DNA from 2 places in the Pantoea sp. sgz302252 genome. Region 2 is predicted to be linked to the other one. Evidence: predicted binding sites of a transcription regulator. Region 2 holds the regulator's gene; the other holds the start of a gene.

Region 1 (4,429 bases), on a different contig from region 2:
GACGCTAACGCGCATGCTGCCAGCGCCGTGTCTGGGGGAAATTCCCTGGCTGGAACAGGGCCCGGAGGCCGCTGAGCCAGGGCAGTATCTCACGCTCACAGCACTTCATTCTGGGTCATAAACTGTTCCAGTAGCCGGGTATCCAACTGCTGAACATTGCCTTGCGCCACGTTACGCCCACGGTGCAGCAGGCAAAATCTGTCGGCGACCCGGCTAATAAACGACAGGTGTTGCTCGGCGAGCAACACCGTCAATCCGAGCTCGCGATTCAGGCGCACAATAAAATCCCCCAATTTATGCATGAACCCTTGCCCCATGCCTCGCGTCGGCTCGTCGAGGATCAGCAGTTTCGGCTGTGTGACCAGTGCGCCAGCCAGTGCCAGCTGATATTGCGTGTCTTCACTCAGCGCGGACCCCTTCACTTGCCGTAACGGGTAGAGTTCTGGCAGGAGCTCATAGATATCGTGTCCCTGAGGCGTAAAACCGTCGCTGCCTGCTCTCTGTGCAATACGCAGATTTTCCTCGACGGTCATTTGCGAAAAAATGCGTTTGTCCTGCGGGACGTAACCGATGCCCATTGCGGCCCGTAGCGGCGGTGAAAGGGTCTGCAAATCACAAGGCGGCCCACTGGCCTCATGCCAGAAGATGCTGCCGCTTTCGATGTCCTGATAGCCCGCAATACAGTTGATGAGGGTGGTTTTTCCCATTCCCGGCAGTCCCATCAGGCAGGTGCAGCGCCCGGGTTCGAGGTCGAGGTCAACGTTCCAGAGCGTATGCTGACTGCCGTAATAGTGATTCACTGCGCGTAAACTCAACATGGGCCTCTCCTTCGTGGTGTGCCATCGGTGGCGATAAGATTCTGCAATTCCCTTGCCAGAACAGCGAAACATCCCGCCCGGCGCTTTTTTTCAGACAGAGCCGTAAGAAACCGCACAATTGACAGGCTAAAGGCGCAACGGGTGCACTTTGGCAGTGCCTGTTATGAAGCGCTGTGGTGCAGTGAGAATGCTGGATTTGCGAGCGATCTCTCAGTGCAAAATGGCAGATGCTTTACTGATTAAACGCAAAAAAGAACGATAAATATTTTTTCCCTGACGCGTTGTCTGACCTGAAGCGTTTTGCGCGAGTGGCAGGGGCGTTGGGCTGCAGACAGTTATCCACCATTCCTGTGGATAACCTTGTGCATTAGAGTTAGAAAACTAACGATGAGCGAGAGAATACGCGGCTTCCCGCCGAATTGCTGCGAAACGCGGCTTTTTAATATTTTCTTTTTTAATCAAGTGGTTGTATAAAATCAATGCCTGTAAGAAAAGTGTCACCCGCCGCCACAAAAGATTCATTACCTATATTGACAAATGTTAAAAATGGAAAAGTTCTGGGGATAACCCACCCGGACAGGTGTTTTATCTTGTCACAGCGTAAATTTCCGCCACAGTTGCTTGCTTGTGGAAGCGGTAACACAGATACGATAATGCGGTACTGTTTTTTTATCCAGTATTTTTGATTGGCAAATTTTGCTGCGGAGAGTAGAATTAAGCGTCCGCCCGTTTCCCCTTCATCAGGTTGTTACCCATGAGTAAACCGTTAAAACTGCATTCTGCTTTTCGTCCCTCCGGGGATCAGCCTGAAGCCATTCGTCGCCTGAAAGAAGGGCTGGAAGATGGCCTGGCGCATCAAACGCTGCTGGGCGTAACCGGGTCAGGGAAAACGTTTACTATCGCCAACGTGATTGCGGATCTTCAGCGCCCCACCATGATCCTCGCGCCCAACAAAACCCTGGCGGCACAGCTTTATGGCGAGATGAAAGAGTTCTTCCCAGAGAACGCGGTGGAATTTTTCGTCTCCTACTACGATTACTACCAGCCTGAAGCGTACGTCCCAAGTTCCGATACCTTTATCGAGAAAGACGCTTCGGTGAACGAACACATCGAGCAGATGCGCTTATCCGCCACCAAAGCGATGCTTGAACGCCGCGACGTTATCGTGGTGGCTTCTGTTTCGGCTATTTATGGTCTGGGTGATCCTGACCTGTACCTGAAAATGATGCTGCACCTGACGGTCGGCATGATCATCGATCAACGCTCCATTTTGCGCCGTCTGGCGGAGCTGCAATATGCCCGCAACGATCAGGCGTTCCAGCGTGGTACTTTCCGCGTGCGCGGTGAAGTGATAGATATTTTCCCTGCGGAATCCGACGACATTGCGCTACGCGTGGAACTGTTTGATGAAGAAGTCGAGCGTCTGTCGCTGTTCGATCCGCTGACAGGGCAGCTGGAATCGACCATCCAGCGCTTTACGGTGTACCCGAAAACGCACTACGTCACCCCGCGTGAACGTATTTTGCAGGCGATGGAAGAGATCAAAGAAGAGCTGGTCGACCGCCGCAAAGTGCTGCTGGAGAACAACAAACTGCTTGAAGAACAGCGCCTGTCGCAGCGTACGCAGTTTGACCTCGAAATGATGAACGAGCTGGGCTATTGCTCGGGCATTGAAAACTACTCTCGCTTTCTCTCCGGGCGCGGGCCGGGCGAGCCGCCACCGACGCTGTTTGACTACCTTCCGGCAGACGGCCTGCTGGTGATTGATGAATCCCACGTCACCGTGCCGCAAATTGGCGGGATGTACCGCGGCGACAGGGCGCGTAAAGAGACGCTGGTGGAATACGGCTTCCGTCTGCCGTCAGCGCTGGATAACCGCCCGCTGAAGTTTGAAGAATTTGAAGGCCTGGCACCGCAGACCATTTACGTGTCGGCCACACCGGGCAACTACGAGCTTGAGAAATCAGGCGGCGATGTGGTCGATCAGGTCGTGCGTCCAACCGGTCTGCTGGACCCGATTATCGAAGTGCGTCCTGTCGGCACGCAGGTTGATGACCTGCTTTCTGAAATCCGTTTGCGTGTAGCTATCAACGAACGTGTGCTGGTCACCACGCTGACCAAACGCATGGCCGAAGATTTAACCGAATATCTGGAAGAACACGGCGAGCGTGTGCGGTACCTGCATTCGGACATCGATACCGTTGAACGTATGGAAATCATCCGTGATTTACGCCTCGGCGAGTTCGACGTGCTGGTTGGCATTAACTTGTTGAGGGAAGGCCTCGACATGCCAGAAGTCTCGCTGGTGGCGATTCTGGATGCGGATAAAGAAGGCTTCCTGCGTTCTGAACGTTCGCTTATCCAGACCATGGGCCGCGCGGCGCGTAACGTTAACGGCAAAGCGATTCTCTATGCCGATAAAATCACGCCGTCGATGGCGAAGGCGATGGGTGAAACCGAGCGCCGCCGCGAGAAGCAGGAACGATACAACGAAGAAAATGGCATTGTGCCGCAGGGCCTGAACAAGAAAGTGGTCGATATTCTGTCGTTTGGCGAGAATATCGTGAAGGCCAAAGGCAAAGGCCGGGGTAAAGGGCGCTCTGCTGCCGATGTTGAAGCGGCTGAACTGGCACTGACCCCGAAAGCGCTGCAGCAGAAAATCAGCGAGCTGGAAACGCAGATGATGAAGCATGCGCAGAATCTCGAATTCGAAGAGGCGGCAGAGGTGCGAGACCGTTTACACCAACTGCGAGATCTGTTTATTGCTGCTTCGTAGAGCCACGCCGGATGGCGGCTTCGCCTTATACCGGCCTACGTTTATCCGGGGTTTGTAGGCCTGGCAAGCGTAGCGCCGCCGGGCAATGAATCAAAAATTAAGACCCCGGTCACACTCGGCGGCCAGGGTCTTAATGTTCCGTTAATGTAACCAGGCGATACTACCTTCACTTTAATGAGGGTAGCGTCATGCAAAAACAGGATTTGTTAACAACACTCACCGTTCTGGTTTCCTTTCTTATCGTCATCGGCTTTTTCCATCAGTGGATTTTGACTTACTGATTAACGCCCACGGCGGGAAAATTTCACCCACGCTTTCACGCCCGACACCGATTTACGGTTATGCAGAAAGAACTGCGCATCGTGCAACTGTGCGATGCGGGTAACAATGCTGAGCCCAAGTCCGATCCCGCCGTACCGGCTGTCCATCCGCACAAATGCTTTACTCAACTCGCCACTTTTCGCTTCATCAATGCCCGGGCCTTCATCTTCAACCGCCATCATCCCTTTATCGACTGTCACGGTGATGGTGGAGTTTTCAGGGCTGTAGCGATGGGCGTTTTCAACCAGATTGCGTAACAACACTCGCAGCAACGTGGCATCGCCAGAAACAGTGACTTCAGGTTCACCCTCAGGCAGCTTCAGGGTTTGCCCACGTTGTTCGAGCATGGTTTCCAGTTCGCCCTGAATCGGCAGGATCACCTCTTCAATGAGCGGTACCTGCTGGTAGCTTCCCGCAGAAAACGACTGGCCGACACGGGCCAACTGCAACAGTTGGGAAATGCTTTCGGTCATCTGATCCAGGCGTTGCAACAGCGGATCGACATTCGCGGTGT
Region 2 (4,429 bases):
CGATGCCTGAGCCTGTAGCTTTTCCAGACTGATTTTGGCTTCTTTGTGCTTCTCAAACACCATCGCGGAAATCTGACCGTAGATTTCTGTGCCGGTCAGTTCTTCAAGCAGCTCTGCTCGCTCTTTCGGTTTGGCATTCAGGAACGCGGCGAACTGGCCCTGAGAGAGCATCATCGAACGGGTAAAACGGCCGTAATCCAGCCCGGTGAGCGAGGCGGTAAGATCCAGCTTTTCTTTCACTTTCTCGGCAAGGATTTCGCCCGTGTCGCAGCGTGAGAGTTCCACTCGCGGCGCCTGGAGGTTACCGTCTGGCTGATTTCGTGCCCGGTTTTGGCTCCAGAAAGCGCGATAGGCGGTGCCCTTCACTTCAAACTCAACTTCGGCCAGACATTCGGCGGTATCGCGGGTCATCAAATCATTTTGCGATTGCGACAGCGTGCTGAGTCTCGGTGTCTCGTGATACAGCGCCAGACAGATGGCATCCAGCAGCGTGGTTTTCCCGGCTCCAGTGGGGCCAGTGATAGCAAACAACCCGTTGCTGGCGAAGGGCTCCTGGGTGAAATCGATTTTCCATTCGCCCTTCAGCGAGTTCAGATTTTTCAGCCGCAGACTTAAAATTTTCATGGCTGTTCCTCGCTGGACAGGGCGCTCAGGGTTTCGTTGAAGAGCTGATGGAGGCGTTGTTGTTGCGGTTCTTCTAAGGTTTCCAGCGCCAGACGGCGTTCAAACACTTCTTCTACTTTCAGTTCGCTCAGCGTTTCCCGATGCTCGCTTGCCATGATGCGCTCGCGTTGTTCGCGGCTGCGACGCACCAGCAGCACTTCGACGGGCAGCGTTTCGGTCAGGGTTTGAATTTTGCGTTGGATATCGTGCAGGTATTCGTCGCTGGTCATTTCGATGTCGAGCCACACCGGCTGGCTGTTATCGGCCTCTCGCCACTGTTCAAGCTGCGTACTGATGCTGCCAAAATCCCCTTTTAATACCGCCAGTGGCTGAGTGACTGGCACCTCCAGCGGCAGGACTTCCGCCAGTTTTCCGGCCTCAAAACTCACCAGATTGACGGTTTTGGTTTTGCCTGTTTCATCAAAGCTTAGGGAAATTGGGGAGCCGCAGTAGCGAATGTGCTCGGTGCCGCCAATCTTCTGTGCGCGGTGAATATGCCCAAGGGCGATGTAATCCGCAGGCGGGAAGTTCTGCGCCGGGAAGGCATCCAGCGTGCCGATATAGATGTCACGTACTGCGTCACTTTTGCTGGCGCCCACGGTGGTCAGATGCCCGGTGGCAATGATCGGCAACGTGCGCTCGCCGCGCAGGTCGCATGCCTGGCTGTACTGCTGCTGATAATACCCGGTGATGGCCTGTAATAAATGCTGCTGCTTTTCACCCGCAGAGGCACCAGCCTGGCTAACAATCACATCACGCGGGCGTAAAAAGGGGACTGGGCAAAGAATGGCACCTGGCGTGCCATCCCGAAGCATTAATTCACACGGGGGCGTGCCGCTGCCCGCGACAACTTTTGTATTCAGAAAGGCGAGAATATCGCGTGATTCATTCAGCGTGGCCACAGAATCATGGTTTCCCGCCAGCACGACCAACTGACAGCCTGTTTGCTGAAGCTGAACGACAAAACGGTTGTACAGCTCGCGGGCATAACTTGGCGGCGAACCGGTATCAAAAATGTCGCCCGCCACAATAATGGCATCCACCTGCTGCGCTTCGGCGGTCGCCAGCAGCCAGTCAAGAAAAGCTTGATGTTCGGCGGCGCGGCTTTTGCTGTAAAAATTCTGGCCGAGATGCCAGTCAGAGGTGTGTAGGATGCGCATAATCAGTCCATGGCGTGAAAGCGTGGCAGCAAGTATAAACATTTAACGATAACAGGGCGATGACTGCGCGGATTCGGTGTCATAATCAAAAAATCGCTATCATAAATCTGTCATAAAACTGACGCATACTAGCGCCGCATTGCATACATATGACTAATAACACGGGACAAATAATGGCGAGACGTATTCTGGTCGTTGAAGATGAAGCGCCGATCCGCGAGATGGTGTGCTTCGTCCTGGAGCAAAATGGCTTCCAGCCTTTAGAAGCTGAAGATTATGACAGTGCCGTTAACCAGATGAATGAGCCCTGGCCCGATCTGGTTCTGCTGGACTGGATGCTGCCGGGCGGTTCCGGGATCCAGTTTATCAAGCACCTGAAACGCGAAGCGCTGACCCGCGACATTCCGGTCGTGATGCTGACGGCGCGTGGCGAAGAAGAAGACAGGGTTCGCGGTCTGGAAACAGGCGCAGATGATTACATCACCAAGCCTTTCTCACCGAAAGAGCTGGTGGCACGTATTAAAGCGGTCATGCGTCGTATTTCGCCGATGGCCGTGGAAGAAGTTATCGAGATGCAGGGATTAAGCCTCGATCCGTCTTCGCACCGCGTGATGACCGGCGAAAATCCGCTGGACATGGGGCCAACGGAATTTAAACTGCTGCACTTCTTTATGACTCACCCGGAACGTGTTTATAGCCGCGAACAGCTGCTGAACAATGTCTGGGGAACCAACGTTTATGTGGAAGACAGGACGGTCGATGTGCACATTCGCCGCCTGCGTAAAGCGCTGGAACACAGTGGTCACGATCGGATGGTGCAAACCGTTCGCGGCACGGGCTATCGTTTCTCTGCCCGTTTCTGACAATTGACTGGAGTGTGACCCGTGCTTGAACGGTTGTCATGGAAAAGGCTGGTTTTCGAGCTGATCCTCTGTTGTATCCCGGCCCTGATCCTCGGGGCAATTTTCGGTTACTTGCCCTGGTTTTTACTGGTGGCGGTGACCGGGCTGCTGGTGTGGCATTTCTGGAACCTGCTGCGCCTCTCCTGGTGGCTGTGGGTTGACCGAAGCATGACGCCCCCGCCGGGCAGCGGCAGCTGGGAGCCCTTGCTGTACGGGCTTCACCAGATGCAGATGCGTAATAAAAAGCGCCGTCGCGAGTTGGGCAGCCTGATCAAACGCTTTCGCAGTGGGGCAGAGTCCTTGCCGGATGCGGTGGTGCTGACCACCGAAGAAGGGGCGATGTTCTGGTGTAATGGCCTGGCGCAGCAAATGCTGAATCTGCGCTGGCCGGACGATAACGGCCAGAACATTCTCAACCTGTTGCGCTATCCCGAATTCTCCCGTTACCTGAAAACCCGCGACTTCACGAAGCCGCTCAATCTGGTGCTCAACACCGGGCGGCATCTGGAAATTCGCGTGATGCCTTACACCGACAAACAGCTGTTGCTGGTGGCGCGTGATGTCACGCAAATGCACCAACTGGAAGGCGCTCGACGCAACTTCTTTGCCAACGTGAGCCACGAGCTACGCACGCCGCTCACAGTGTTGCAGGGCTATCTGGAAATGATGCAGGAGCAAACCCTGGAAGGGGCACCGCGTGAAAAAGCGCTGCACACCATGCGCGAACAAACGCAGCGAATGGAAGGGCTGGTGCGCCAGCTACTGACGCTCTCACGCATCGAAGCGGCACCGCTTGCGGCGTTGAATGAACGTATCGACGTGCCAATGATGCTGCGAGTCGTCGAGCGGGAAGCGCAAACGCTCAGCCAGAAAAAGCATACGCTGCATTTCGAGATAGATGATTCGCTCACGGTACTGGGCAGTGAAGAACAGTTACGTAGTGCGATGTCGAACCTTGTTTATAACGCAGTGAATCATACGCCTGAAGGCACGACCATTACCGTGCGCTGGCAGCGAGCGCCACACGGCGCGCTATTTAGCGTGGAAGATGATGGCCCAGGTATTGCGCCTGAACACATTCCGCGTCTGACTGAGCGCTTCTATCGTGTCGACAAAGCCCGTTCACGCCAGACAGGTGGCAGCGGTCTTGGGTTAGCCATTGTTAAGCATGCGGTGAATCACCACGAAAGCCGGCTCGATATCGAGAGCCAGCCAGGCAAAATGACGCGCTTTAGCTTCTTGCTGCCGGAACGTTTGATTGCCAAAAAAAGCGCCTGATTTCAGGACTGGCAGGAAAGATTGACACAAACCGGCGATAGCCGGTCTGAGAGTGATGACAAACCTCTAACGAATGAGATTTGTCATAGGGTACCGAATAAAAAAACAAGGAAAATCAATTTATTGATTTTCGGCTGCTCACCACAAAGAAGGGAAAACCACGCTTTTTCCTTCTTTGTCAGCAGTCTGAAACCGGCGAAAGCCGGCTTTTTTGCTTTCCAGTTAACCAAACGGCGGATAATGAGCAAACGTCTGATGCTTTTTTGTTCGCATGATAAGCCATGGGTTTTTCTTATAACTGGTTATTCATGCTGGTATGGGTTTTCATGTTGATATAATCCTCTGGTTTTGCGATCCCATATTGCTTTAAAACGTTATAAGCGTTTAAATTGCCCACGTTGCAGTCGCAGTCTGACTGCTTTCGCG

What was found. The regulator PhoB, encoded in region 2, activates phosphate uptake and scavenging genes when phosphate is short. The targets are predictions, from matches to a motif close to CTGTCATAAAACTGNCNNAT.
Region 1: the regulator PhoB is predicted to act here: its motif matches at 1,302-1,321, upstream of uvrB (excinuclease ABC subunit UvrB).

Annotation. Positions count from the first base shown of each region.
Region 1 is NZ_JBLFJW010000009.1:9,539-13,967, forward strand. Features, by position in the region: gene bioD (dethiobiotin synthase) at 1-121, shown strand, start outside; gene ACLW56_RS08810 (ABC transporter ATP-binding protein) at 96-818, opposite strand; gene uvrB (excinuclease ABC subunit UvrB) at 1,573-3,594, shown strand; gene pmrB (two-component system sensor histidine kinase PmrB) at 3,876-4,429, opposite strand, start outside.
Region 2 is NZ_JBLFJW010000029.1:19,415-23,843, reverse strand. Features, by position in the region: gene sbcC (exonuclease subunit SbcC) at 1-624, opposite strand, end outside; gene sbcD (exonuclease subunit SbcD) at 621-1,823, opposite strand; gene phoB (phosphate response regulator transcription factor PhoB) at 1,997-2,686, shown strand; gene phoR (phosphate regulon sensor histidine kinase PhoR) at 2,708-4,003, shown strand.